DNA from 3 places in the Neobacillus sp. plas4 genome. Region 2 is predicted to be linked to each of the others. Evidence: riboswitches for the same ligand, from Rfam matches in the RefSeq annotation. Region 2 holds a riboswitch; each other region holds the start of a gene.
The links. Region 2 has a riboswitch for S-adenosylmethionine ahead of AC2TFD_RS24985 (O-acetylhomoserine aminocarboxypropyltransferase/cysteine synthase family protein). Riboswitches for the same ligand answer to the same signal wherever they lie in the genome.
Positions count from the first base shown of each region.

Region 1 (10,181 bases), 140 kb from region 2:
GAAATGATTAACTTGACAAGAAATAAAAAGAAATGAATGAAATGATTCGTTAGTCATATTTCCCTGGACTTTGGACATCCTCTTAATATGTAGATTGCTAAGGAGGAAAGACGAAGACGAAAGAAAATGAAGAACAACCGAAAGTTAAAGATTTTGAAGTTGAACAAATACTTGGTGACTTCCAATACTAAGAGACACGCATTCTCATTTCCTGTTGAAGAGGATTGAGTTTAAAGGACATTTTCACGGAGGCGAAAAATGGAACGAATTTTGTTTATTTTCTTATCTGTATTTTGTATCTCCTTATTAACTGCTTGTAGTGAGCAAACAAATGAAACAGATAATAATACAGATCAAAAAAATGTTACACAGAATGGTAATGGTAAAACAACTAATATAAATTATTCCAAACAAATTCAAAATACACAAGAACAACAAAAAATGAAGTCACAAATGGGAAAATTGGATTTCAGTGAAATTGAATTAGAGGTATCTTACGGGGAACAAAAAGAGTATGAAGCTGGGATTAATTACGACAACTCAGGTTTAATTGGTGGGGAAGTTGATGATGATATAAACAATGAACACCTGAAGGGGAAAGTTGCATTCGACAGTATTTATCCAAAAGTTGAAAAACTGACTATTTCTAAAGACACGAACAAAAAGGATGCTATCGATCAAATATTAAAGTCATTTAACCTTCATGCAGACTATAACAAATTCGAGCTGGAAATCATCTTCAATGATGGCACTCAAATAGAATTTGTGGATTAAAAAAGAGACAGCCGAGGAAAGTTCCTTGGTTATTTTTTATCAGTCTTCAGACCTTCCCCAAACTCTAAATTAACGGGAACTTATCCTTAATATGATTTTAGCAAATTATCTTCCACAATTGGGCGCGATTGTGGAATAAGCGTCTTTTCTTTATTCAACTAACTGGGTGCTTTAGTGAAATACGATAATACAAAAAAAGGCTTAGAGTTGGAATAACTCTAAGCCTTTTTGACTGTGATTTGTGTTGTGAAAGTTATGCTATTTACTGCGTGATGAGGTCGGTAATTTGACGTTTTGCACCTCAAGTAAACCCGTTACGCTGATGTTGCCTGGTTTTTATTTTACAATAGGTCGAGTAAAAAGGGATGGGACCATCCTTTGTACGGAGCGATAGGCAATACAATTGATATAAAAGAAATAGCTGGTGATACCACCTGTCTTAATCATATCTTTTGCTAATTTCCGTATACTCTTCTGCTTGCGAACCTTACCATCCGATAAATAAATTCCTAATAAACCACGGTTGATCAGCTGATGGAACTTTTTATGCGGCAGGAACTCAGTATGTCGGTCTGCCTCATAAACAAAGTGTTTCAATCGATTAAAAAGGGTTTCTTGATTTTCGTAATAAAAGCAAAAGTTTAAGTCGCCGCCTTCACGGTCTTCCTCTTGATCGATAAAATAGTCCAATAAAATGTGGAGCCCTTGTATGTAGGGAAAATACCCTTTCCGGATATTTTCTGCATCCTCGGCTCGGAAATCCTCTCTCATCGCATAAGAAATTAGACAGAATATCCCTAATGTTGAGCCAGAACAAGCAGAAAATTCATACCATTCCATTTCAGGAAGATTGTGTTGGTGGTCTCCAAACCATTTTTCTAGCCGCGGCACACGCTCTTCTTGAATAACATGCTTGTGTATTTGCAACTTACAATAATATTCACAGAGTTCTATAAGGTAGTTTTGGATTAAAGGATAATGCTTCAACTCTCTTAAAACAGATCGACATGTTTCAGCAAGATCATTCAGATAATTTCCATCGTTTTGATCATCACGAAGCCGATAATAATTTTTAGGGCCTGCTCCTATTGTAAGAGCATCGTGCATGGATTCATGGAGGGCGGCAAAATCCATGGGATCGAGCGAGGTGCTTCGGTCACAGAGATTATCTAAGTAATCACTAATCGTTTGATAAGCAACAATAAATTTTACCGCTTTTTTATACTCATCCTTGGCTGAAAGAGCTAGAATCGCTCCTCCTTCACAATGAAACGTTTTATGTTCAATACTGGCAAGAGCCTGTGTTCGAAGCTCTTGATTAGGGATACTTTCTGCACGGTACCTCCAAAATCTCAGTTCTTGATGAACTGCTGGAATAATTTTACGATAAACCTTCGACATGAGTTTGATTGGCATCATGGAGAAATCTCCCCTTTCTTAAAGCTGTATTTGTAACGATTAAAACTTCTTAAACAATATATCCTATTGCTTTTAATTGGCTGGTGACAAAATCCTTGGCGTATTCAAATACGTCTTCCCGTTCTGGTTCATTAAAAATTTCATGATAAAGCTTTGGCCATTCCTTAAATCTCTTTTCTGATAAAGGTGCATGGTTGAACCAGTCCTTAACAGGACCCTTATGAACAATTTTATCATCACCCGCTTGCATGACGAGCATGGCTACATCCCTTGTGCCTTCAATCGATAAAAATGCCTCCTTCATAGCACTTACTAATTCGCGGTACCATCTAACCGAGACTTTCGTGATATAGAGAGTATCATTTTCATCTGCATCAATAACATCCTTATTCCTGGTTGCCATATCGACTGTTATCCCCGAATTCATTTTTAGTGATGGAAAAACAACATTGATCCCATGTGACAGCACATCTAAAAATTTGGACGGCTTATGAACTAGACCAAGGCACGGGGAGGAAAGTATCACTCCTGCTAGATTCAATTTTTCTTCCTGCAGCAATCGGATAGAAATTAAGCCTCCCATACTATGACCTAATAGAAAGACCGGAAGTTCATAACGATAGGCTGCTTTTATCCAATCCTTCACTTCTATTATGTACTCATCAAAAGAATCGATATGGCCTCTGCGGGATCTAGTTGTCATACCTTGTCCAGGAAGATCACCCATAATGACATGAAATCCAGACCTGCGCCACATTTCGATGAGCCAGCCGTAACGTCCATGATGTTCCATTGCCCCATGCACCATCACGATTACAGCCTTCGCTTCCCCTTCTGCTTCCCACTTCCACATCGTTTTTCCCCCTAGAAAATAATTCTATTTAGTATAATATTAGAATGAATATCTATTTCAGTCAAAAAGGAGTGACTCAGAATGATTTATCCGTATAAAGGAAAATACCCAAAAATTTCAGACTCAGCATTTATTGCAGATTTTACCACGATTACAGGGGATGTTGAAATTGGCGATGAATCAAGTGTTTGGTTTAATTCAGTTATCAGAGGCGATGTCGCCCCTACTATTATCGGCAAAAAAGTGAACATCCAAGACAACTCAGTTCTTCACCAAAGCCCGAACAATCCATTGATTATTGAAGATGATGTAACGGTCGGTCATCAGGTTATTCTACATAGCTGTATCATTCGTAAAAAGGCTTTAATCGGGATGGGGTCAATCATTCTAGATCAAGCTGAAATTGGGGAAGGTGCTTTTATTGGTGCAGGCAGTCTCGTGCCTCAAGGGAAAAAGATTCCTCCTAATACATTAGCATTTGGCAGACCAGCCAAAGTTATTAGAGAATTAAATGAGCACGATATTAAAGAAATGAATAGGATTTATACAGAATATGCAGAGAAAGCCCAGTATTATAAATCCCTGCAAAAATAAAAAGTGCAAAAGCACCCATAAATCTTTTATGGGTGCTAAAACGTTAATTTTTCATTGTCTGTAATTCTTTTTGGCCGAAAAAGGAGTATTTACCTTCTACATAAACCTGATGCCAAACCATAAAAATGAGCACTGTCCAGATTTTACGGCTGTTATCCGCTTTCCCTTGACAGTGGTCTTCAAGCAGATTTAACACATACGATTTATTGAACAAATGATCCGTGGAACTTTCACGAATAATGGTTTTTGCCCATTCATTCATTTCATTTTTCAACCAATGGCGAATCGGCACTGGAAAACCAAGTTTTTTACGGGTTAGAACATGCTCAGGAACGATTCCTTCTGCTGCTTTTCGTAAAATATACTTCGTTGTTCCATTAGCTGTTTTCAAGCTGGTTGGAATTTTAGAAGCTGTTTCGAATACCACTTTATCTAGGAATGGAACACGGAGTTCAAGTGAATGAGCCATTGTCATTTTATCTGCTTTTAATAAAATATCCCCGCGCATCCATGTATGAATATCAATGTATTGCATCCGGTCAACAGGATCATAACCTCTTGTTTCTGCATAGAGAGGTTTGGTGATATCCATGTGGTTTAAACCTTCACGGTATACAGAAAGCAGTTCTTTCTTTTCTGTTTCGGTAAACATTTTGGCATTGCCAATATACCGTTCTTCCATAGGCGTTACTCCACGTTCAATGAAGCTCTTCCCTTTCATTCCTTCCGGCATCATGTTGGCAATCCCTTTTAATAATACTTTTCCTACTCGAGGGATTTTATTAAACACCTCTAAATCTTGCGGTTCACGATAAATATTGTAGCCGCCGAACAATTCATCTGCACCTTCACCTGAAAGAACAACCGTAACATGCTTTCTAGCCTCCCGAGCCACAAAGTACAATGGGATAGCCGCTGGGTCTGCAAGTGGATCGTCCATATGCCAAATAATTTTCGGGAGTTCATTCATATATTCTTGTGGTGTTATCACATAGCTGATGTTTTCTACCCCAAGCTTATCTGCCGTTTCTTTCGCTACATCGATTTCACTGAATCCCTGATGCTCGAAACCAACAGAAAACGTCTTAATCGCTGGGTGAAATTGTTTGGCAATCGATGCAATGATCGAAGAATCAATTCCGCCAGAAAGAAACGACCCTACTGGCACATCACTTCTCATGTGCATTTTTACAGAATCAATTAACACATCTTGTATTTCTTTGATAAAATCTGATTCTGATTTTTGTACAGGGTTAAAATGTGCTTTCCAATACCTTTTAATTTCCATTGGAGAGCCAATCTTTTTCGTATAATAATGTCCTGGTTCTAACTTGTGAATGCCCTTAGACATCGTGCTAGGTTCCGGGACAAATTGATACGTTAGATAGTGCTGCAGGGAGTCATAGTCCAAGACATCATTTTCGAGAGCTAAAAGAATACTCTTTTTCTCTGAAGCAAAGAAAGTCCTCTCTCCATCAACGAAATAAAAGTACGGTTTAATTCCGAATGGGTCCCTGGCACCAAATAAAGTTTGTTCTTGTTTATCCCAAATCGTAAAGGCAAACATTCCCCGTAGTTTTTCTACGGCTTTTTCTTTCAAATGGCTGTAAAGCGCAATAATAACCTCTGTATCAGAGTGTGTCGCGAACTCTAAGCCTTCTTTGAGTAATTCTTCACGAAGTTCTACATAGTTATAAATCTCACCATTAAAAATGATCCAATAACGCTCATTTTCATATGTTAATGGCTGATGACCGCATTCAATATCAATAATACTTAAGCGGCGAAAACCAAATTGAACATGATCATCATAGAAGAAACCATCATCATCGGGTCCACGATGGGTTATTATATCGTTCATATTTTTGAATAGTTGTTTTTGATCATCACGATAGTTTTGTTCCTTGTCGTGTACACAACCAATAAAACCACACATTATGTACCTCACCTACTCCAATCTAAATAGCTAACTAAAAATATACCTTCTTATCCTACCACTATTTTTTCAAAAATGGCAGTGTGAAAGGTAGGAAAATTCCGGCATTCTATCAGTTTTCACTAAATTTCTTTGACTTAAACTTTGACGTTAAACGTACAAAAGGAGTTACATATAACATGCAACTCCCATACTTTTTCTAACTATTAGCTTGTTGACGTAAAGTGTCAGCTTTATCCGTACGCTCCCAGGGAAGATCCACATCTGTACGGCCAAAATGGCCATAAGCAGCTGTTTGTTTGTAGATGGGGCGACGAAGGTCTAACATTTTAATGATTCCTGCTGGGCGAAGGTCAAAGTTTTTATCAACAAGATTCACTAACACGTCTTCGCTCACAGTTCCAGTACCAAAAGTATCGATAGAAATGGAAACTGGTCTTGCAACCCCAATTGCATAAGCAAGTTGAACTTCAACCTTATCCGCAAGTCCTGCTGCTACAATATTCTTAGCAACATAACGCGCCGCGTATGCTGCAGAACGGTCAACTTTAGTTGGATCTTTACCAGAGAATGCACCGCCGCCATGACGCGCATAACCGCCGTAAGTATCTACAATAATTTTCCGTCCTGTTAAGCCGGCATCTCCTTGAGGACCGCCAATAACGAATCGCCCAGTTGGGTTAATGAAATACTTCGTATTGTCATCAATTAATTCTTTTGGAACCACTGGATTAATAACATATTCCTTCAAGTTTCGCTGGATTTGCTCTAAGGTGACTTCAGGATTATGCTGAGTTGAAATGACAATCGTATCAATTCGAACAGGTTTATCGTTTTCATCATATTCAACCGTTACTTGTGTTTTACCGTCCGGACGAAGGTAATCAAGTACAGAATCCTTACGTACCTCTGTTAGTTTGCGTGCAAGCTTGTGTGCCAGAGAAATAGGAAGAGGCATAAGCTCCTTTGTTTCATTACAAGCAAATCCGAACATTAATCCCTGGTCCCCTGCACCAATAGCCTCAATTTGTTCATCAGACATTAGACCTTCACGTGCTTCAAGTGCCTGGTCAACTCCCATGGCGATATCAGGACTTTGCTCACCAATGGAGGTTAGAACGGCACATGTTTCGGAGTCAAAGCCATATTTAGCACGATCATACCCAATACCTTTAACCGTTTCACGAACAATTTTTGGAATATCAACGTAAGTAGAGGTAGTGATTTCACCTGCAACTAAGACTAATCCAGTTGTTACAGAAGTTTCACAAGCAACTCGGGCATTTGCGTCCTTTGCTAGAATTGCATCCAATATCGAATCAGAAATTTGATCACAGATTTTATCCGGGTGACCCTCTGTAACTGATTCAGAAGTGAACAAACGAGCGTTTCTTGACATCTGATTTCCTCCTTATTATGAGATAAATCAAGATTCTATGAAGGTGACAGGAATACTTCTAGAACCTATGACATTGATACGGTACTCATTCCCTTAGTATGAAATAAACAAAGGATTTTTATTAATAGCACTTTTAATAAAAGGTCTTATACAAAACAAAAAACCTTACCACATGAGGAAAGGTTGTCTCGGGCCTTTCACTCTTATCGTTCAAGGCGGCAGCCTTGCGTCAGATTAGCACCTTCGCACTCCGAGAATAGAATCGCCTATAACGATCATTTCTCATGAAGCAGGTTGCTGGGTTTCATAGGGCCTGTCCCTCCACCAGCTCAGGATAAGAGAGTATCCGTTCAAATTACCATCTTACTTGAACTTAACGAATAAAGTCAATGAAATATTTAGTAAAATTAGGATATAGGTACAAACTTTTACCACTCTTAAAAATCCTGTGTTTATTAGCACCTAATTTCGTCAATTAGTATAGATTATTCACTTCATTGTGTTATACTATTTACGAATATATTGAATATTAAAAACACGAAAAGGAAGGGTTCCCTGAGATGAATTCTGTTCATATCCCAAATGATTTAAGCCAATTGTTGGAAGGAAGTAATGTACACATTCAATTGTCTGTACCACAATTAGTTGAAAAAATCTTATCCAGGAATGAAGGCGTTTTAACCTCTACTGGTGCTATAAGTGTGTCTACTGGTAAATATACAGGCAGATCTCCACAGGACAAATTTATTGTCCAAGAAGAATCAATTAAAGATAAAATTGATTGGGGTCATTCAAATCAGCCGATTTCAGCGGATGTTTTCAACAGTCTCCTTCAGAAAGTTTTGGATTATCTTAAACAAAAAAATGAGTTATTTGTTTTTAAAGGATTTGCCGGTGCGGATAAAAAGACTCAGCTGCCCATTCAAATTATTAATGAATATGCCTGGCATAATTTATTTGCTCATCAATTGTTCATCCGTCCTAGTGATGAAGAATTGATGACGCACACACCAGGTTTCACAATCATTTCAGCTCCTAATTTCAAAGCTGATCCTATGATTGACGGAACCAAATCAGAAACGTTCATTATTATCTCTTTCGAACAACGTACAATAATAATTGGCGGAACAGAATATGCAGGCGAAATAAAAAAGGCGATCTTTTCGATTATGAACTACCTGTTACCTGAAAATAATATTTTCTCGATGCATTGTTCTGCAAATGTTGGTGTAGAAGGTGATGTCGCACTATTTTTCGGTCTTTCTGGTACCGGTAAAACCACTTTATCTGCAGACCCAAAACGCCGTTTAATCGGCGATGATGAGCATGGGTGGTCATCCACTGGTGTCTTTAATATTGAAGGTGGCTGTTATGCCAAAACCATTAATCTTTCCAGGGAAAAAGAACCACAAATTTTCGACGCCATCCATTTTGGCTCTGTACTTGAAAATGTTGTACTTAATCCTGTAACTAGGATAGCAGATTACGATGATTCGTCTTTGACCGAAAATACACGGGCTGCTTATCCAATTTATGCCATTGATAATGTGATTCTGCCAAGTATTGCAGGTCACCCAAATACAATTGTTTTTTTAACAGCTGATGCATTCGGTGTATTGCCGCCAATTTCTAAATTAACAAGAGAGCAAGCGTTGTATCATTTCTTGAGCGGTTATACATCCAAGCTTGCAGGAACAGAGCGTGGCGTAACCTCTCCAGAGGCAACCTTCTCAACCTGCTTTGGCGCACCATTCCTTCCATTACCTGCAACAAGATACGCTGAAATGCTTGGTGAAAAGATACTTGAGCATAATGCAACGGTCTTTCTTGTTAACACTGGCTGGACTGGAGGAGAATATGGAGTCGGCAGCCGCATGAAGCTTTCCTATACAAGGGCGATGGTTCAGGCTGCAATTGAAGGAGAACTAAACCATGTAGAAACAGTGAAGGATGATATTTTTGGCCTTCATATTCCACTCCACATTGCCGGTGTTCCGGATGAGGTACTCCAGCCAAGCAAAACATGGGCAGACCCACAAGCATATGAAGAGAAAGCAAAAGAATTAGCAGGAAAATTCCGTGAAAACTTTAAAAAATTCACCAAGGTCCCCGCTGAAATTGAAGTAGAAGGTGGACCGGTCGCTTAAAAAGCAAAACCCTTATCTTTGTCGATAAGGGTTTTGTTATTTAATTCGTAGAATTTAATGAAATTAATTGATACGTTAACCAAGTGCTGTTATTTTGCCATTCGATCTTTTGAATAACTCCAGTTCCACACGGATCACTTTCAATTGTTTTTCTAACATCAATTGGGATATCAATTGGATAAAGACGATAGCCTTCTTTTTCTAGTACGAAAAGATTTTCTCCTACCCTTTTTTCACGGCCTTTTGTTACAATTATTGTATTCAACTCAAAAGGCATACCCATATGAATCCGCTCCTCTTTATTGGACTTACTATCATTTTATCATCTTTTGATTTGATATTTCATCCACTTCGCTAAATCCTTTACGATTTTTCTATTCATCACGGGAGGAAAGTAATGAGTAAAATCATTAAAATACCAGCATTCCACCGGCTTATTTAACATCTTAAGTCTTCTTTCGAGTCTGTAGGCATGCTCTACAGATACATTTTGGTCATTTACTCCATGAATAATTAAAACAGGCTGGGTAAGATTTTCAAGTTCATATAGCGGGGTACGTGCTTCATATCTTTCTGGATATTTACCAGGTGTACCGCCAATTACCCTTTTCATCATTTTCCTCAAGTCTTTTCTCTCTTCGTAAGTTAAGAACATGTCCGATACTCCACCCCAAGTGACAATCGAAGCAGCTTCCGGAAACTCGAGTCCTGTCATCAAAGCCATGACTCCGCCTCGGGAAAATCCAAATATATGGATAGGACCTACCCGGGATAAAGATTTTAAAAGCAGATAGGCACTAAAGGCGTCCTCTCTATCCTCTCCAGCAAAATCCTCATTCCCCTCTCCGCCTTGATTTCCCCGATAGTAAGGAGCAAATACAATAAATCCTTCAGAAGCAAACTGAGCGATTCTCGCTGGTCTCACCATTCCAACATTTTTAATTCCGCCTCGAAGATATAAAAATCCATCATAGTTCCCCTTTATTTTCGGTTCTGCCAGCATTCCCTTCACTTTCAATCCATTTGAAAGATAGGTAATCACCCTTAATTCCACATTCG
Region 1 covers NZ_CM170152.1:4,784,421-4,794,601, forward strand. Annotated here, with positions in the region: gene AC2TFD_RS24130 (YusW family protein) at 259-774, shown strand; gene AC2TFD_RS24135 (tetraprenyl-beta-curcumene synthase family protein) at 1,111-2,193, opposite strand; gene AC2TFD_RS24140 (alpha/beta hydrolase) at 2,243-3,046, opposite strand; gene AC2TFD_RS24145 (gamma carbonic anhydrase) at 3,128-3,640, shown strand; gene asnB (asparagine synthase (glutamine-hydrolyzing)) at 3,684-5,576, opposite strand; gene metK (methionine adenosyltransferase) at 5,776-6,975, opposite strand; SAM riboswitch class I at 7,176-7,316, opposite strand; gene pckA (phosphoenolpyruvate carboxykinase (ATP)) at 7,536-9,122, shown strand; gene AC2TFD_RS24165 (DUF2584 domain-containing protein) at 9,163-9,405, opposite strand; gene AC2TFD_RS24170 (alpha/beta hydrolase family protein) at 9,445-10,181, opposite strand, start outside.
Region 1: linked by a shared signal. The riboswitch ahead of metK (methionine adenosyltransferase) and the one ahead of AC2TFD_RS24985 (O-acetylhomoserine aminocarboxypropyltransferase/cysteine synthase family protein) in region 2 are both predicted to bind S-adenosylmethionine.

Region 2 (10,181 bases):
GTGCTGGCGAGCTTTTGTGGAATATTTTTAGTCCTGTGCTTGTATACTCTGCCCAACTGCTCGGAGAGATAGCAGAAACCGTCGTTGACATTGACTCTGCCATGAAATGGGGCTTTGGCTGGGAAATGGGTCCTTTTGAAACATGGGACGCCATTGGAGTAGAAAAGTCAGTCAAAAAGATGAAAGAGAATGGATTGGAAGTTCCAGAATGGGTAACAGAGATGCTTTCTAAAGGGCATTCCTCGTTTTATGTAGAGGAAAACGGCGAACGTTTCTTTTATAAAAATGGTGAATATCGCTTAGTTGAAAACAATCCAAAAGTGATTGATCTGAAAAAGTTAAAAAAACAAAAGGGTGTTATTAAGAAAAATAGTGGTGCCAGTTTAATTGATTTAGGTGATGGTGTAGCCCTCCTAGAATTCCATTCGCCGAATAATGCGATAGGTCTTGATATTATTCAAATGATTAACTTTGCAATTGATGAAGTGGAGAAGAATTACAAAGGTCTTGTCATCGGAAACCAAGGTAAGAATTTCTGTGTGGGTGCCAACCTCGCCATGATGTTAATGGAAGCACAGGATGACAATATTTATGAGCTTGAAATGGTTATCCGTCAGTTCCAAAATGCGATGATGAAGGTTAAATATAGCTCAAAACCAGTAGTAGCAGCACCATTTGCAATGACGCTTGGCGGGGGCGCAGAGGTTTGTTTACCTGCAGCTCATATTCAAGCATCGGCAGAAACCTATATGGGGCTTGTAGAAGTAGGTGTTGGCTTACTCCCTGGAGGCGGCGGGAATAAAGAGCTATATATTAAACATTTAGAAGGCATGCCAAATGGTGTTACCTTTGATCTTCAAAATGTTGCGAATAAGGTATTTGAAACAATTGCGATGGCAAAAGTATCAACCTCTGGTGCCGAGGCTCGTGAGAATAATTTCTTAGGAGCAGCGGATGGAATTAGTGTGAACGGTGACCACTTGTTATACGATGCAAAGCAAGCTGTTTTGGCATTACATGAACGAGGATATGTACAAAAACCTCGCAGAAAGGTACCAGTGGTAGGTGAAACAGGATATGCAACACTTTTGTTAGGTGCACATTCCATGTTCCTTTCCGGATACATTTCAGAGCATGATTTAAAAATAGCAAAAAAAATTGCCTTTTGTTTAGCTGGCGGAAAAGTACCATTTGGAACTGAAGTCGACGAGCAATATTTATTGGATCTGGAAAGAAAAGCATTCTTAAGCTTAATTGCAGAAGGAAAAACTCAGCAGCGGATGCAGCACATGCTTGTGAAGGGTAAGCCGCTAAGAAATTAAAGAGATAAGCTTTAGCGCCTTTTGGCGCTAAAGCTAGACAAATAGATTGCGACTATAAGAGAAAGAGAGGGAATGAAATGAGAGAAGCGGTAATCGTGGCCGGAGCTCGGACCCCGGTAGGTAAAGCGAAGAAAGGTACGCTTGCCCATGTTCGCCCTGATGATTTGGGAGCATTGGTTGTTAAAGAAACTTTAAAGCGTGCAGGAAATTATGAAGGAAATATTGATGATTTAATCATTGGATGTGCCATGCCTGAAGCGGAACAAGGTAATAATGTGGCACGTAATATTGGTGCATTAGCTGGTCTGCACCATACAGTTCCAGCCATCACAATAAACCGTTTTTGCTCTTCTGGACTTCAAGCTATCGCTTATGCAGCACAAGGCATTATGCTCGGGTCTATCGATACTGCCATTGCGGGTGGTGCTGAATCCATGAGTATGATTCCTATGGCAGGCCATGTAATTCGCCCCAATGTAAAATTAGCAGAAACCGCTCCGGAGTATTATATGGGGATGGGTCATACCGCAGAAGAAGTTGCTAAGAAATATGGAATTACCCGCGAGGACCAGGATGCATTTGCAGTACGCAGTCATCAAAAAGCAGCGAAAGCCATTCAAGATGGAAAATTCGCAGACGAAATTGTCCCAGTTGAAGTTACTTTCCGTTCTGTCGGCAAAGACAATAAGCTAGTCGAAAAAACAATTCAGTTTTCCCAAGATGAAGGTGTCCGTCCTGATACAAACGTGCAATCACTTGCAAAACTTCGCCCTGCCTTTTCTGTGACCGGCTCTGTAACGGCAGGAAATGCTTCTCAAACAAGTGATGGCGCCGCTGCATTAATGATTATGGACCGTGAAAAAGCAGAAGCACTCGGACTAAAGCCATTAGCAAAATTCAGATCATTTGCAGTCGGCGGGGTGCCGCCTGAAATTATGGGCGTCGGTCCGGTGGTAGCAGTACCAAAAGCGGTAAAGCTAGCGGGATTAGAATTAGCTGATATTAATCTTTTTGAATTGAATGAAGCATTCGCATCTCAGTCTCTTCAAGTGATTCGCGAGCTTGGATTGGATGAAGAAAAGGTAAACGTAAATGGTGGTGCCATTGCACTTGGTCACCCACTTGGCTGTACAGGAGCTAAACTCACCTTAACCCTCATTCATGAATTAAAACGCCGGAAAGAACAATTTGGAGTCGTAACCATGTGCATCGGCGGCGGAATGGGCGCTGCTGGAGTATTTGAATTATTATAAAGGGGGAAATTTTTAATGGCACAACAAACTGAAAAAATCATTAAAGGCGGAAGCTTTTTACTCGATGATATCTCATATGACCGCATTTTAACACCAGAAGATTTTAACGAAGAACAACTAATGATAGCTAAAACAGCCGAAGACTTCGTTGAAAAAGAAGTTCTTCCACAGCTTGAACACCTTGAGAACCATGAATTTGATCGCACAGTTAAACTCTTAAAAAAAGCAGGTGACCTTGGCTTGCTGGCTGCCGATGTACCTGAAGAGTTTGACGGCCTAGGACTTGATAAAGTAACTTCTTCACTAGTGACGGAGAAAATGGCTAAGGCTGGTGGCTTCTCACTATCTTATGGCGCACATGTTGGTATCGGTTCATTGCCGATTGTTTTATTCGGAAATGATCAGCAAAAGAAAAAGTATTTACCAGCGCTTGCGTCAGGTGAAAAAATTGCCGCCTACGCTTTAACAGAGCCAGGTTCTGGTTCGGACGCTCTGGGCGCAAGAACAACAGCAAAACTAAATGCAGAAGGCACTCATTATATCCTAAACGGCGAAAAGCAATGGATTACCAATGCAGGCTTTGCTGATGTATTTGTTGTCTATACAAAAATTGATGGCGAACACTTTACGGCATTCATTGTCGAAAGAGATTTCCCTGGGGTTTCTACGGGAGCTGAAGAAAAGAAAATGGGGATTAAGAGTTCTTCGACACGTACCCTTATTCTTGAAGACGTTCCAGTACCAGTTGAAAATCTATTGGGTGAATATGGTAAAGGACACGTGATTGCGTTTAATATATTGAACATTGGACGGTATAAGTTAGCTGTAGGTGTGGTTGGCGGTTCAAAGAATGCATTTGAGTTAACAGTGAAATATGCGAATGGCCGTAAGCAATTTAATACACCAATTTCTCAATTCAATTTAACAAAAGAAAAGTTCGGGAGTATTGGCTCGAAAATTTATGCAGCAGAAAGTTCTGTTTATCGAACGGTTGGTTTGTACGAGGAAAATCAAGGTAAACTTACAACAGAAGAGCAAAAAGACATAAAATTAGTTGCAGGATCTATCGCAGAATATGCGATTGAGTGCTCCGTTAATAAATTCTTTGCCAGTGAAGTATTAGATTATGTAGTGGATGAGGGTGTACAAATTCATGGCGGATACGGCTTTATGCAGGAGTATGCCATCGAAAGAGCATACCGCGATTCGCGTATTAATCGTATTTTCGAAGGAACAAATGAAATCAACCGTCTGCTAGTGCCAGGCACATATATTAAAAAGGCATTCAAGGGGGAGCTTCCATTATTCCAAAAAGCAACGGCGCTTCAAGAAGAAATCATGATGTTAATGCCTGAGGAGCCAGGTGATGAGCCGCTTGCCCAAGAAAAACATTTAGTAAGCAATGCAAAGAAGATTGGCTTATTGGCCGCAGGTTTAGCCGCACAAAAGTTTGGTAAAGCCCTTGATAAAGAACAAGAAATCTTATCAAATATTGCAGATATTGTTTCAAATGCATATGCAATGGAATCTGTCGTTTTACGCACAGAAAAAGCGATCGCTAAGACAGGTCTCGAGAAAAACAAACAAAAACTTCTTTATACTCAAATCTTCTGTCAAGAAGCTTTCAACGAAATTGAACAGCATGCGAAGGAGACCTTGGTTGCAACGGAACAAGGAGATACTCTCCGAATGCTTGTATCGGCACTTCGTAAATTAACACGGCATACGCCAACCAATGTAATTGCAAAGAAACGGGAAGCTGCCGATGTTCTAATTAAGGCTGAACGATATTTCGTTTAATTCAGAAACTTTAGGCTCCCAGCATTTTCATTGGGAGTCTAAAGTTTTTTGTAATATTGCAGGAATTTGCGCAAATTGAGTCGAATTTTTAGATGAACTATTTTAACTTTTTTACATGTTATGTTACTATTCAAGTGACGAATACCGTCACGGATGTTTTGGCAAAGGAGAGTGAAATGGATGTCACTAACTTTTTACTGGTATCCGAAATGTGGTACGTGTAGAAAAGCAAAGAAATGGCTAGATGAACATCATGCTTCCTACAAAGAAATACATATTGTTGAAAATCCTCCATCTCGAGCAGAGCTTCAGCAACTGGTTGAAAAAAGCGGACTTGAATTAAAGAAATTCTTTAATACCAGCGGACAAAAATATCGTGAATTGGGTATTAAAGATAAGATACCCACCGCCTCTCAAGATGAGCTGCTTGAATTGTTGGCATCTGATGGGATGTTAATCAAAAGACCCTTGGTAACGGATGGAGAAAAAGTAACAGTTGGTTTTAGAGAAGAAGAATATGAAAAAATGTGGTTGTAAGCTAATTTTTTAAAATTAATGGAGGGATATTATCATGACAACACCAAAGGAATTGCGTTATTCTAAGGAACATGAATGGGTTAAGAATGAAGGAGAAACAGTTCGTGTAGGAATCACACATTTTGCACAATCTGAGCTTGGGGACATCGTTTTTGTTGAACTTCCTGAAGTTGGCGATGAAGTGACCGCAGATGAGCCATTTGGCAGTGTTGAATCTGTTAAAACAGTATCAGAATTATATGCACCAATCAGCGGCAAGGTTGTAGAGGTTAATGAAGATTTAAGCGACAGCCCTGAATTTGTTAATGAATCTCCATATGAAAAAGCTTGGATGATTGTGGTTGAGCCTTCTAATAGCGGTGAATTGGACAACCTTATGAGTGCAGAGCAATATGAAGAATTAATTAAAGAAGACTAAAGAGCCTCTATGAAACACCTTGATCTCAAGGTGTTTTTTTATGGGAAAAATTTGCACCTTCTATATTCTAAATCTGGGGGACACTAGAATAAACTTTAAAAAAGGGGCTCTTGGTATGACATTGAAACAGCAGAAGATTGACGTTACAGATCGAATCATTGGAAAAATGAAAAATGGAGAAATGGAATTATTCCTTGACAATACTTCCATTGGAAAGATACAACTTCCAGGGGATATGACGTTTCAGCTCGATCAACGATTTGAGGTAGAACAGCGAAAGATCTTTCAAAATGTGACAGTTACGGAGCAGCCTGACGCGAAATATACAGATTGTGATGATGGTGGATGGTGTTAAAGCCTTATCTTTAAGCAAACACCTATTATCAAAAAGATAATCGTGGTATAGTTAACTTGTTCACACGTTATTTACGTTTTCGAATATGTTAACAATAAACAAATAACTTTCTTTCATATAGGTGATGGATGATGAATGACTCGTATGGTGATAAAGTTCTGATTGTCGAAGGAAAATCAGATAAGAAAAAAGTAAAAAGTATCCTGAAGGAACCGATGGAGATCGTTTGCACAAATGGGACCATCAGTATGACGAAATTGGATGAATTAATTGATTCTCTTGAAGATAAAGATGTCTATATTCTCGTAGATGCCGATGATGCAGGTGAAAAACTGCGTAAACAACTGAAAAGGGAGTTTCCAAAAGCGGAACATCTTTATATTGACAGGATGTACCGTGAAGTTGCAACGGCACCCGTGTATCATCTGGCCACGGTCCTCCTAGGAGCAAATATCGATGTTCATTCTGAATTTTTAGAGATGGGATAAAAAATGAACGATTGGAACCTTGATGAGGTATCATCATTTATAAATCATCATTCATCCGGACTTATTTATTTCTATACGCCTTTGTGTGGTACTTGTCAGGTAGCATCGAGAATGCTCCAAGTTATTGAAAAAATGGTTGATGTGAATATAGGAAAAATGAATTTGAATTATTACCCCGAGCTAGCAGAAAAGTTTGAAATTGAAAGTGTTCCCTGCTTGCTATTTATTAAGGATGGAGAATTGGTTGAGATAATTTATGCCTTTCACTCTGTACCTTTTATATATGAAAAAATAAAACAATACTTTTACTAAAACAGATGTTAGCGCATCTGTTTTTTTGTGATTATTTGTCGATAGAATACCAAAGGATTTTTAGCTGGTTTACTTGAATTTAATAATGAATGGAAAGTAAATCGGAGTGATGACAAATGAACGAAATGATAGAGTTATTCCTTTCGGCTATAAAGGAACGTGGCCATGTTCTTAAACTTATTGAACACTTGGATGGTCTAAAAATAAAGCTAGTTTGCGAAGATCATGAGATATTTTTGATTTTTCATCGTGGAGAGGTTTCTGTCTTTGTTGACAATGGTGAGAAGCTCATAACACCTACCATTAGTGGTCAGAAGGAGTCCATTTTTTATCTGCTTCAGGGGAAGGAAACATTAAGAAATCTCATTAGAAATGGACAGCTCGTTGTTAATGCTCCATTTCGTATAGTTCTCCTCATCGAATCTATTTTTTACTTAACCAAACCAAAGGTTCAATTGTCTATTTCTTAAAAACTATTGACGGTATGTATTGATTTGGGGTAATATTTGTTTATAATATTCAAATAATTTTTTGCAATTTAATAGATTCTTATCCAGAGAGGCGGAGGGACTGGCCCTATGATGCCCGGCAACCGGTTAAACAACACGGTGCCAATTCCAGCAGAGTACGTCGCTCTGGTAGATAAGAAGAGAATCCCCTCTTCTTAAAGAGGGGATTCTTTGTTTGTTACTATATAAATATTGAGGAGTGTTTAGGCTATGTCAGAAAATCAAAAAAACTATCGTTTCGAAACCTTGAGTGTACATGGCGGATTGTCACCAGATCCAACAACAGGAGCACGCGCAGTTCCAATCTATCAAAATAATGCGTATCAATTTAAAAATACCGAGCATGCTGCGAATCTATTTGCGTTGAAAGAGCCTGGATACATATATACTCGAATCCATAACCCAACAACAACTGTTTTCGAGGAAAGGGTTGCGTTATTGGAAGGTGGAGTAGGAGCTCTTGCAGTAGCAAGTGGAATGGCGGCCATTACGCTGGCCATCTTAAATATTGCTGAAGCAGGAGATGAAATCGTATCAGCTTCTAATTTATATGGTGGAACTTACAACTTATTCGCAGTTACTCTTCCGAAGTATGGAATTAACGTAAAATTTGTAGATCCAGCAGATCCAGAAAATTTCCGTGCGGCTATCACAGATAAAACAAAAGCTGTGTTTGCAGAGACGATCGGTAATCCGTCTTTAAGAATTCTTGATATCGAAAAAGTAGCAGATATTGCCCATGAGGCAGGGGTTCCTTTGATTATCGATAACACATTCGCTACGCCTTACCTGTGCAGACCGATCGAATATGGTGCAGATATTGTTGTTCATTCGGCAACGAAATGGCTTTTAGGTAATGGAACAACAACAGGCGGGATTATTGTCGACGGAGGAAAGTTTGACTGGAATTCATCTAGGTTCCCTGGTTTTACTACTCCTGACTCAAGCTATCATGACCTTGTATATGCAGAAGCACTTGGTGCTGTCGCTTACATCATTAAAGCACGAGTACAGCTATTACGTGACCTAGGTCCTGCATTAAGCCCGCAAAATGCATTTCAATTCACCTTGGGACTTGAAACCCTTCATGTAAGAATGAAGGAACATATTGCAAATACGAAGGAAGTTGTTGAGTATTTAGTCAACCATCCTGCTGTAGAATGGGTATCTTATCCAGGACACCAATCTCATCCAGATCATGAATTGGCAAGCAAGTATCTTCCAAAGGGCGCAGGATCAATGATTGTATTCGGTATTAAAGGTGGAAGAGAAGCTGGAGCAAAATTAATTGATTCCATCACACTATTTGCCCATGTAGCGAATGTTGGAGATGCGAAAAGTCTAATTATTCATCCGGCAAGCACAACTCATCAACAGCTGGATGCAGAAGGTCTTAAAGCGGCTGGGGTTTCTGAGGATTTAATTCGTCTATCTATCGGTATCGAAAATGTGGAGGATTTAATTGAGGATCTGGAGTCTGCTATTGAAGCTGCAACAGGTGTATCCTCACTTAGAACAAAAGCATAATATATAATTCGAAATTTGTCGAAAATTTAGTTGACACTACTTTTTATCCATGCTAAGATTACTTTTGTACAAAAATAGTTACTTTAATCCATAAACGTATTAATTGAATATAGAATGCTATAGCTCTTATCAAGAGAGGTGGAGGGATGTGCCCGATGAAGCCCGGCAACCGTCAATATTAATTGAAATGGTGCCAATTCACACAAAGCGTAGGCTTTGGGAGATGGGAGAAAGGTTTTTATTTACGATGCCTTTCTGCCCGCTGCAGAAAGGCTTTTTAATTTTTCAATATAAGAATGTTTTTATGAATACAGTCAAACTCTATAACTAAGAAGTACGCGGTAATGGGATTAACGAACTGCAAAATATTTTATTGGATAAAAAGTAGGTGATGGAATGATTTCTATAAAAGATGTAGCTAAAATTTTCCCTTCGAAACATGGTCAGCTAAAAGCAGTTGATGATGTTACCTTAGAAATAAAAGAAGGAGAAATATTTGGCGTAATCGGATATAGTGGTGCAGGTAAAAGTACCTTAATTCGAATGCTTAATGGACTGGAGCTGCCGACACAGGGATCTGTTACCGTAGCTGGACGTGTTATATCAAAAATCAGCGGCCGTGAGCTTCGAAAGGCACGCCAAGAAATAAGTATGATCTTTCAGCATTTTAATTTACTTTGGTCTAGGACCGTTAGCGAGAATATTGCTTTTCCTTTAGAAATTGCTGGGGTAAAAGGTCCTGAAAGACAAAAACGAGTAAATGAACTCATTCAATTAGTGGGCCTTGAAGGAAGAGAAAATGCTTATCCATCTCAGCTAAGCGGGGGTCAAAAACAGCGTGTCGGCATTGCCAGGGCACTTGCGAATAATCCCAAAGTACTACTTTGTGATGAAGCGACATCGGCGTTGGACCCGCAAACTACCGATTCTATTTTGGAGTTGTTAGTGGATATTAATAATAGACTTGGATTAACCATTGTTTTAATCACCCATGAGATGCACGTCATTCGTAAAATCTGTCACAGGGTAGCTGTTATGGAAAGCGGTAGAATTGTGGAACTTGGTCAGGTTTTAGAGGTGTTTAAAAACCCTAAAGAGAAAATTACGAAGCGATTTGTCGAACAGGTTACGGAACCTGAAGAAACGAAAGAAACCGTTGATCATCTACTTGAACTTTATCCACATGGAAAAGTGGTTCAGCTCTCGTTCGTCGGGGAAGCAACAGAACAGCCTTTAATCACAAACATCATTCGTGATTTTGATGTGATTGTTAATATTCTTCAAGGGAAAATTTCACACACTCAAAACGGGTCATATGGAACCCTATTTATTCATTTAGATGGGGAAATTACCGAAATAGAGAAAGCCATTGATTATATTCACTCACAGCAAGTCGGCGTGGAGGTGATCAGTAATGGATAACTTTATGGAAATGGTTCAGTGGGAGAAACTACTATTGGCAACACGTGAAACCATTTATATGACATCTGTTTCAGTGTTAGCTACATTTATTTTTGGTTTACTCTTTGGACTGCTGCTGTTTTTAACAGATAAAGGGAATATATGGGCTAATCGGACTGTTAATGTTATTATTGCAGCATTTGTTAATATTTTCAGATCAATCCCGTTTATTATCTTAATCGTTTTATTAATTCCATTT
Region 2 covers NZ_CM170152.1:4,928,030-4,938,210, reverse strand. Annotated here, with positions in the region: gene AC2TFD_RS25030 (3-hydroxyacyl-CoA dehydrogenase/enoyl-CoA hydratase family protein) at 1-1,322, shown strand, start outside; gene AC2TFD_RS25025 (acetyl-CoA C-acetyltransferase) at 1,400-2,575, shown strand; gene AC2TFD_RS25020 (acyl-CoA dehydrogenase family protein) at 2,591-4,375, shown strand; gene AC2TFD_RS25015 (arsenate reductase family protein) at 4,556-4,912, shown strand; gene gcvH (glycine cleavage system protein GcvH) at 4,947-5,330, shown strand; gene AC2TFD_RS25005 (YusG family protein) at 5,446-5,685, shown strand; gene AC2TFD_RS25000 (toprim domain-containing protein) at 5,817-6,173, shown strand; gene AC2TFD_RS24995 (thioredoxin family protein) at 6,177-6,485, shown strand; gene AC2TFD_RS24990 (hypothetical protein) at 6,602-6,955, shown strand; SAM riboswitch class I at 7,032-7,134, shown strand; gene AC2TFD_RS24985 (O-acetylhomoserine aminocarboxypropyltransferase/cysteine synthase family protein) at 7,205-8,521, shown strand; SAM riboswitch class I at 8,645-8,751, shown strand; gene AC2TFD_RS24980 (methionine ABC transporter ATP-binding protein) at 8,918-9,943, shown strand; gene AC2TFD_RS24975 (methionine ABC transporter permease) at 9,936-10,181, shown strand, end outside.

Region 3 (10,181 bases), 250 kb from region 2:
GGCTGCGTCTATTCCTTCTACTAATCCATGTTTGACAAAGCTTCCTTTGGCACTGCCGTTTGGACCGCCTTCTTCAGCAGGGGTGCCAAACACAACTGCTTCGCCGCCAGTTTCTGCTAAAACCTTGCTTAATGCAATCGCTGCAGCCACGCTTGTTGTACCAATAATATTATGACCGCATGCATGTCCCAAACCTGGCAGGGCATCATATTCTGCTAGGAAAGCGATGGAGGGACCTGGTTTATTAGACTTTTTTCGAGCTACAAAAGACGTTTCATGACCAGCCACAGCCTTTTCTACTTCAAAACCATCGTTGACAAGAATATCTGTTAACAGGGAAGACGCGAAGTATTCTTCGTTCCCGATCTCAGGCTTTTCATGGATTTGATGGCTTGTTGAAAGATAAAGCTCTTTATTATCCTCTATATTTTGAATAATCGCTTCTTTTAATGAAGTTACTGTTTTTATTGTCATCGTCCTCTGCCTCCTATGTATGGAGGTTTTTGCTGTGAGCAAAAACCTCCATGAAAATTACCATCCTATGTTGTTTAATGGTACGAATGTTGGGATCATATTGCCTTTGTACTCTTGGTTAATAAATTCTGCTGTATCTTCAGATTGGTAAAGTTCTGCTATTCTCTTATATGTTTTGTTGTCTTTGTCTTTCCCTTGGACCGCAATGATATTAAGGTAAGGTGTTGCTGTTTCACTTTCATGGAAAACCGCATCTTCTAATGGGCTAAGACCTGCATCGTTCGCAATTCCATTATTGATTAAAGAAGCGGCAACGTCTGGCAATGCTCTTGGTGTTTGTGCTGGTACCATTGGGATAAATTCAATTTTTTTCGGGTTATCTTTAATTTGATTAAGATCACCATTTGCATCAAAATCTTTAGGTAATTTGATGAGCCCAGCTTCTTGAAGAAGTAGTAATGCACGGCCTTGATTGGACGCATCGTTTGGAAGGGCAATCTTTGCTCCATCCGGAATGTCTTTCACATCTTTGTATTTTTCAGAGTAAATTCCCATTGGTGCAAGAACAGTTGTCGCGATAGGCACTAGGTCCAGTTTGTGTTCTTTAATAAAAACATCAAAATAAGCAACGGTTTGGAATGAATTTAGATCCAGTTCGCCTTCGGCTAGAGCTGTATTCGGAGCAACGTAATCGGAGAATGGAACGATTTCGATATTGATTCCTTCTTTTTCAGCCTTTTTCGCTACAAAATCCCAAATACGTGTATCGGTTCCGCTAACTCCAAGTTTAACGGTTTTTGATTCTTTTCCTTCTGTTGATTTTTCAGCGCAGCCTGCGCCAATGATAACCAATGCAAGTACAATAATTGATAGTATAAGTTTTTTCATGTTGATTTCCTCCTAAGTTATCTTCGTCTGATTTTTTTTGCTGCTATATTTCCTAATGACTGCAGGCCTTGAACCATTACAATCAGAATTAATACGGTAATAATCATTGTGACGGTGTCAAAACGCTGGTAGCCATAAGTAATGGCTAAATCTCCAATCCCGCCGCCTCCGACAGCACCCGCCATCGCCGAGGCTCCTACTAAACCGATGGTGGCAATCGTAAGGGCTAAAACAAGTGAACTAAGTGCTTCAGGAATGAGAAATTTGAAAATGATTTGCCCTGGCGTTGCCCCCATTGCCTCTGCTGCTTCAATGACGCCTGGATCCACTTCTAACAATGAATTTTCTACCAATCTTGCAATATAGGGACCGCAATAGAATACAAGCGGGACTACTGCTGCCGCTGTTCCAATCGATGTACCGACAATCAGCCTTGTGACTGGAATCATCGCTACTAGTAAAATAATGAACGGTACAGAACGGAAAATATTTATGATTCCATTCAAGACGGTAAAGAACGGCAAATTTTGAAGCAGATGGCCTTTCCGTGTTACCACTAGTAAAATCCCCAGCGGCAAACCAAGAATAGTAGAGAACAAGAGCGAGAAGGCTACCATTTGAACGGTTTCAATTAAGGCTGAAATGATTTGCTCTGAATTAACTAGCATGTGCTGCCACTTCCTTTATGCTGATATTCTTCTGGTTGATATACGTTAACGCACGGATGACTTCTTTGTCAGAACCGATAAACTCAACAATTAGGTTTCCGAATGGAGTTCCTTGAAGTTCGGTAATATTGCCGAACAAGACATTGATATGAATATCAAACTGTTTAGCCAGTTCTGATAATAATGGCTGACCTGCCGTACTGCCGACAAAATTAATTCGGAAAACTCTCTGCATTCCATCGTGCTTTTGGATAATTTCCTTTATGGAATCAGGCAGCTGGTCATTCATGACCGTGCTGACAAAATTCTTTGCTGTCGGTGTTTTCGGTGCAGAAAAGACATCAAACACTGAGCCTTCTTCAATGATTTTCCCAGCTTCGATTACAGCAACTCGGTCACAGATTTCTCTAATCACTGCCATCTCGTGCGTAATAATTAAAATCGTAATGTTGTACTCTTTATTGACCTTCTTCAGCAACTGCAAGATTGAGCTGGTTGTTTGCGGATCAAGAGCAGAGGTTGCCTCATCACAGAGCAGGATCGATGGCTGAGTTGCCAATGCTCTGGCGATTCCGACACGCTGCTTTTGTCCTCCTGAAAGCTGGTCTGGATAATTGTCGGCTTTGTCAGCTAATCCAACAAATTCTAGTAATTCCTGAACGCGTTTTTTAATCGCCTCCTTAGGAAGTTTGGCTAGCGTGAGTGGCATTGCCACGTTTGCAAAAACTGTTTTTGAGTTTAATAGATTAAAATGCTGAAAGATCATCCCGATATTTTTCTTAATCACACGAACTTCTTTCACGGATAGAGAGGTGAGGTCATGACCATCAACAATAACCTTACCGGATGTGGGACGCTCTAATAGGTTTACACAGCGGATCAGAGAGCTTTTACCTGCACCGCTGAATCCGATCACTCCGAAAATCTCGCCCTTATTTATTTTCAAATCAATTCCATTCAACGCAGCAACCTGCTGGCCGCCACTTTCATAAACCTTTTGAAGATTTTGAAATTCGATCATGGTTTACCTCTCCTTTGTTAGAATATAAAAAACCCTCTTCTTGGAAATAAGAAGAGGGCATGCCAATGCAAAGCAAAGCTAGCAGCTCTTCTTATCTATCAAGTCACACTTGCTGGATTTGGCACAGTCACCATATAGGTTCCGCTGCCGAGGTGTCATAGGGCCAGTCCCTCAACCTCTCTTGATAAGAAAAATTATTATTCAGTTAAAAATAAAACCCTCTTCTAGAAATAGAAGAGGGCGAATTGATAAATTCATCAGGCCTCTTCTTATCTATCAAGTCATACTTGCTGGATTTGGCACAGTATCCAATTGGATCTGCTGCCGAGGTGTCATAGGGCCAGTCCCTCAACCTCTCTTGATAAGAAGGTGTTTCATAATATATTCGTTTTTTAATATGTGTATTAATTTACTCCTAATAGATATATATGTCAACTGTTTTATTAAAATAATTTTTATTTTTAGGTAAATTGATATTTTAAAATTTTAAAAAAGTATATGTTGATAGTTAGTTTTTATAAAACAAACAATGAAAGTATTTACCATTCGTAAAACTATAACTATAATAATCCTATTGACTACAGGTGTAACTGGGACGTGATTACATGCAAAAATATATGGGAGAATTGGCCCTTACGGTTACTGCGATCATATGGGGAAGTGGATTTGTTGCCAGTGCGATAGCTTTGGACCATTTTACCCCTTATCAAATTTTGGCGATAAGATTTATGATTGGTGCCATCATTTTAAGCGTGATCTTTCATAAAAGATTGAAAAATATTAATAAAGCCACCTTGATCCAAGGTGCTATTATTGGAGTCTTTTTATATGTAGCCTTCGCACTTCAAACCGTGGGACTTCAATATACGACTCCTTCCAAAAATGCCTTCTTAACGGCTGTGAATGTCGTGATTGTTCCGTTTATCGCATTTGTTATGTATAAGCGAAAAATCGATATGTATGAACTAATGGGCGCCGTTTTAGCAATGCTGGGTGTTGGGTTATTATCACTGAAGCTTTCCGCTGGGGTTAATATCGGGGATTTACTGACACTAGGCTGCGCTTTTGGATTTGCCTTTCATATATTCTATACGGCCAAATATGTAAAAGATTCGGATCCTGTCCTATTGACACTTATCCAAATGATTACCGCTGCAGCTATCGGAATCATTGTTGTTCTTTTCAAAGGAGAAACCTCTTTTGCTTTTCAAAAAGAAGGTGTATTCTCAATTGTATATCTCGGTGTCTTTTCCACAACGATTGCGTATTTATTACAAACTGTTGCACAGAAAATGATCACAGAAACGAAGGCTGCAATTATTCTTTCGACTGAATCCTTCTGGGGTATGGTATTTTCGGTTGCGATTTTAGATGAAGCGATGACGACAAAAATGGTGCTTGGTGCGATCCTCATACTTGTTGCCATCATCGTATCAGAAACAAAACTTCCTTTTTTAAAAAAAGAAAAAGAAATTACTTAACTATTAATGAAAAAGAGAGCGGAAAATCGCTCTCTTTCTAAAACTATCTTCTTTTTGCTAAACGCAGCACCCCATGAATGATAAGAACCAAAGAGAATAAAAGGATAGCTAAGACACCAATGAGAACCACTAACGGACTTAGCGGTGCAAGAAACCCTGTAAGCGGTACTCTTAATAAAGCGAAACCAGCGATGATACAGGATAAATATAAAAAAGGACTGCGATCCAACACACTCATGGCACACTCTCCTTTCTTGGGGTTACTTAATCGTATTCAGGGAGGAAGTTATTTATTTACCAGAATAATAAATCAGGGCAAACTTACTATAATTTTGGAACTTTATTCCTGCTGGGTTAGTCATATTTATTTTATAAAAGTATCGGACATCCATTCATGAAATTTTTCCTTTTCTTCAAATTGTGGATAATGAGCGGATTGCTCAAAAGCAATAAATTCTTTTTTATCGGCTTTAATCCTATCAAAATATTTTTTTGCCGCATTAGATGAAGTCATATAATCATATTTACCCATGATAAAATAGAATGGTAATTCAAGCTCTGTTACTTTAGAAGGTAAAGGATTTTCTAATAGGTCATTTAACAACATCTTTTGAGAATAGCCCATCCCAACGTTATAACGAATTACATCTAATAAGTTATACTCAGTGCTGAGTAAAACACTTATGTTATCATCACCGAGGTCATCAATCATTCTTGAACTCCCGCCATATTTACTAACATAATTTCGTGGGACAACTGTATCGCCATCTTTGATATTCTCCGTCAATCCTTGCAGATATAAAACATCATCCGTATTTCCTGCCTTTTGAGCCTGTTCAATACTGTAGTTCAAACTATCAATCTCACTTTCACTAATATCACTCATCTGCCCAATGCCAACATATGCTTCATACTTTTCAGGAGCTATATAGGCGGCTTGGGCTGCAATATAAGTGCCAAAAGAATGGCCTATCAATATAACCTTTTCTTGACCAAAACGGTCTGATATATAATCCGTTATCGCTAATAAGTCTTTTACCAATAAATCTGTTGAAAGATTAGAATAGTCCTCAAAAAAGTGATAGGATTTCCCGCTTGCTCTTTGATCGTAATGAACAACCGTAAAATTGGTTTCCAATAAGTCTTGATATTGATCGGCATACGGCATTTCTGGAGTTCCAGGCCCTCCATGTACAACCATTATAACTGGATTATCCTTATCATTGCCGCGTATCATCATTTCGTGATTACTTCCATTTATCTCTACTTGTTCCAATACACTAATACTGTTCTCACCTTTTATGTGCTGCGTCCATGTGGGAGAAAAAAGTCCTATCATTAGTATTAGTAAAATAACTACTCCGATAAATTTTATTGATTTTCTTATCCTTTTCATATAACACCCTTCTACTTTTATTTTAACCAGAGGATATGGCTGCATAACTGAATTTCTAGAATTACCGGAAAACCAGTCACATAGACACTCCCAATCCATCTAAAACGCTTCCGCTCTTTTCTTCACTACCTTTTCTTCCGCAAGTTTGGGATGAACTTTACGAATAACCGAGGGTCTTGCAAGAATAAGGACTACGGCTATAAATAATCCAGATGACAGGAGCAGAACCCATTGGGCGGGAAAGACATCGTATAATAATCCATACAATACCATTCCCAATGGAGACAATGCCATCGCAACTGTTTCAATGATGGAAAAAACCCGCCCCTTATATTCGTCCGCTATTTGTTTTTGCATCATCACTTGGGTTGGCGTATTGATGAAAATAATGCATGCCCCTAAACTTAATCCAAGAAGGATGTAGAAGCCAAACATTAGGTTGTAAGGCATGGCAATGAGTAAAGGTAAGATGGTACCTCCAATGATGATCCCCGTTAATATAAGCCCCTTTTTTGCTGCCAGCAGCGGATATTTTATCTCTTTACGGAGTGAGAGGTAAATCGATAGCAGGAGCATACCTGCGGCAAAGGCGCCTTCTGCAAAACCAAAATGCTGAGATACCATTTTTAATTTTTTAATTAGGATATAGGAATAGCCAACCTGATAAGCACTCATAAGGAAATTAACCAATAAGGCAATCCCAATAATGGTCATCAACAGCGGCTGCAATTTCAAATAGGCTACACCAGCCTTCATTCCCTGCCACATGGATTCCTTTGGTGTCTCAACGGTTCCTGCCTGTTGGGCGGAGAACAACGTGAAATTCATCGTCGCTTCGAGAATAATGGCTATGGCCGAAGCTGCCATATAGAAAATGAGGAACACCGGCATCGAAATTACTCCATACAATAGTCCTCCAACTGCAGGGGAGGCAATGGCTGCAAAGGAAATCGACATCTGGTTTAATGACATGGCTTTTTGAATTCTTGCTTCGTCAACAAGACCGGTGATGGATGAGGTGAATGCTACGCTGGAGAACGTGGAAGTGAGAGCGACAATACTGGTGGTAATGTAAATAGCTGGAAAAGATAATCCTGTGGTGACACTAACGACTAATAATCCGCCAATGGCTAAGGTGGTTGCGATTTGTGCGATAATGGCAATTCTTTTTCGCGGATACTTATCAACGATATAACCGGCAAATGGCGAAACAATCGTACGAGGCAGAACATTACAAATAAGGTTTAGCGCAAAACTCTTGGCGGAGCCCGTTGCTTGTAAAATATAAAAACTAATGGCAAAGGAATAAACTTGTGAGCCAAAGGATGAAATCAATTTGCTAATGGTAAAGGTCCAAAGATGATAAGTTGCTTTTCTTAGCATCATCATGCTATCCATACTATCTCCTCTTTTCAGTGAAAAGTTTAATTTAATTAAACAAAGCATAACATGAAGTATTTTCCAAATCAAGAAAAAGTTTAATTAAATTAAACAAATGGGTTTGTGTCTTCCTAAACATGGTTATGTTTAATATAATTAAACAAATGTCAGTTTTGGAGGAGGTGCCCAAAATATGTTGGGAGACCGAATACGAAAAATTAGAAAACAGAAAAAGATGACGCTTGAAGCACTTGCAGGAGAAGGGCTGACGAAGGGGATGCTTAGCTTAATCGAGAACAATAAAGCGAAGCCTTCGATGGAAAGCTTGGCGTATATTGCAGAGAGACTGGAAGTGGAAGTAACCGATTTATTGGAGGAAATCAGCACACAGGAGTTAAGGGCCATTCTTGAAAAAGCAGAAAAGCTATATAATCAAAAGCTTACTGTTCCCTACAAGGAACTATTAACGCTGATTGAACCCTATATAGAGAAACTTACACAAGGTTACGAATCGTCCCGCCTGTTAGATATCTATGCACGCAGTCTCTACGAAGAAAAGTTGTCTGGCTGGGAGGAATATGCTGACCGGGCTGCGAACATGTATGACAAGATGAATGTAACAGCCAACCGTGCACAAATAGCGATTTTTCGTGCTATGGTGAAATTCATTCAACATGAGTATTTAAAGGCATTGGAGATTTTGGTAAGGGAACGAACAGACATTGAACTAAACCATGTCTACATGGATCCGATGACACGCGTAGATCTTGACTACCACGAAGCCATTTTACATTTTGCTATTGGTAACAATAAGACAGCAGGTGATGTGATGGAAAGCGCCATTGCTTTTTCAAAAGAACACCGAATCTTTTATCGGATTAATGATTTGTACAGACTTGGCGCGGGGCAGGCACTCATGTTTAAAGAGGAAGAGCAGCTAGAAGTTTATTTACAGAAGCTAAAACAATACGGGGAGTTTGCGGAGGATTTACCCTCCATTCTTATTCATGATTTAATCGTTGTCATGTCTCTGATTACTGTAAAACAGGAGTATGCTAAGGCACTTGCAATTATCGATTCTTATTTAGCCAACCCTGTCATGGAGGAGGTGGTGGAGGACTTGTATCAAATAGAAAAAGGAAAAGCCCTTTACGGCCTTAGGCAATTTTCGGAAGCCATTTCTTATTTCGATGCAGTAGAAACATCTACTACCACACACCATCCGTTTGATTTATCACTTTATTATGTTCGTTATTCTTATAAAGCATTATGCCACCGCGAACTTGGAGAGATAGAAAAAGCTCTGCAAGCGGCCCAGCTGGGGGTTAAAAATTTTGCAGGCCTTCCTGTTACCCCTTTTAAGGAATTTGCTATCATGACCCTTGAGACAATTAAAATGGATTCATGAAGCCTAAAACAGCAATAGAGCGACAGAGATTGAAGATTTAAACCAATTAATAATTGAAACACAGATGTAAGCCTAAACTTAAGGGCTTACATCTTTTTATTTTGCTTTTTGCAAAACCAGCCATAGGTCCTTTATCCCATTTTTTATTTTTTGCGTAATTCTTAATATTAAATAAATAGTAAATTAACAATCTTTAAATATCATAATATGAACGTGTTTTTTCAAACAAAAAAAGGAGGCGCATTATGAGGCAATTTTGGAAAAAGAGGGTTTTACCTATTACCCTATCTTTCGCTTTGGCAAGTAGTATTGTTTCACCAGTTTTTACATCCGCTTTAGGTACATTTGATTTAACTTCTTCCGTTGTTCAAACACCCATTAACATGTATCAAGCAGAGCTTGCACCTGGTGTGAAGGAAAAGCATTATAGTTTTGAAGGGAAAGACGGAAAAAAGATTGAGAGTTTTGTAGTAGATGTTGATGTACATAATCCTAGTGTTTCAATCGAAGCAGGTACTCCGAATGACGGAACCTCCTATGGACTTCAGCCCGTTAGGAAGCAAGCAGAAGCTGCAAATGGGGACAACCATAATGTCGTCGCTGCGGTAAACGCAGATTTTTATAATATGGCAACAGGTGAACCGAATGGGATCGTCTATAAAGACGGACAAGCTGTAAAATCTCAGAATGGGACCTGGCGATTCTTTGGAATGACCAAATTAGGTGAAGCTGTGATTGGTTCCTCAGCTGAATATGATGTATTGAAAGATCAATTACAAGAAGCTTTAGGCGGAAATGCCATCCTTGTGAAAAGTGGACAAATCTATCAAACTCCACAAACGGGCGCAGATAAAGAGCCGCGGACCGCTGTTGGAATCAAAGCAGACGGTGATGTATTTTTTGTGGTGATTGACGGAAGACAAGAACCGTATTCTACTGGTATTTCAATGCCTGATTTGGCGCAGTTAATGATTGATTTAGGAGCAGTCGATGCCTTAAACCTTGACGGCGGCGGTTCTTCTACTTTCCTTACTCGTGAACTTGGCGGTGATCAATTCGAATTAGACAACAAACCATCAGACCGTTCGGAACGTAGTGTAGCGAACTCTTGGCTGATTGTTACAAAAGAGCCATCTGATCATGTTTTTCAATCTGCACATATTGAACCCTATGATCAATCCTATACCCCTGGCTCTACGATTCAATTCACTGCAAAGGGAAGAGACAAATCAATGGCCTCAGCTGCTCTGCCTGCTTCCGGTCTATCTTGGGAGTTATCGGATTCCTCCTTCGGCAGCATTGATGAGAATGGAGTATTTACTTCAAACGGCAAAACAGGTCAATTCCATATTCTCTTGAGCTATCAAAATACGGAAGTTGGCAAAAGCATCATCGAAATAGCCAAGCCTGATGAACTGTCATTTTCCTCATCGGAATTGACCGTCGCTCGAAATAGTGAAACCAA
Region 3 covers NZ_CM170152.1:5,175,182-5,185,362, reverse strand. Annotated here, with positions in the region: gene AC2TFD_RS26170 (M20 family metallopeptidase) at 1-474, opposite strand, end outside; gene AC2TFD_RS26165 (MetQ/NlpA family ABC transporter substrate-binding protein) at 532-1,362, opposite strand; gene AC2TFD_RS26160 (methionine ABC transporter permease) at 1,380-2,030, opposite strand; gene AC2TFD_RS26155 (methionine ABC transporter ATP-binding protein) at 2,020-3,051, opposite strand; SAM riboswitch class I at 3,140-3,242, opposite strand; SAM riboswitch class I at 3,318-3,419, opposite strand; gene AC2TFD_RS26150 (DMT family transporter) at 3,657-4,532, shown strand; gene AC2TFD_RS26145 (hypothetical protein) at 4,576-4,770, opposite strand; gene AC2TFD_RS26140 (alpha/beta hydrolase) at 4,897-5,928, opposite strand; gene AC2TFD_RS26135 (MFS transporter) at 6,028-7,326, opposite strand; gene AC2TFD_RS26130 (helix-turn-helix domain-containing protein) at 7,502-8,716, shown strand; gene AC2TFD_RS26125 (phosphodiester glycosidase family protein) at 8,962-10,181, shown strand, end outside.
Region 3: linked by a shared signal. The riboswitch ahead of AC2TFD_RS26155 (methionine ABC transporter ATP-binding protein) and the one ahead of AC2TFD_RS24985 (O-acetylhomoserine aminocarboxypropyltransferase/cysteine synthase family protein) in region 2 are both predicted to bind S-adenosylmethionine.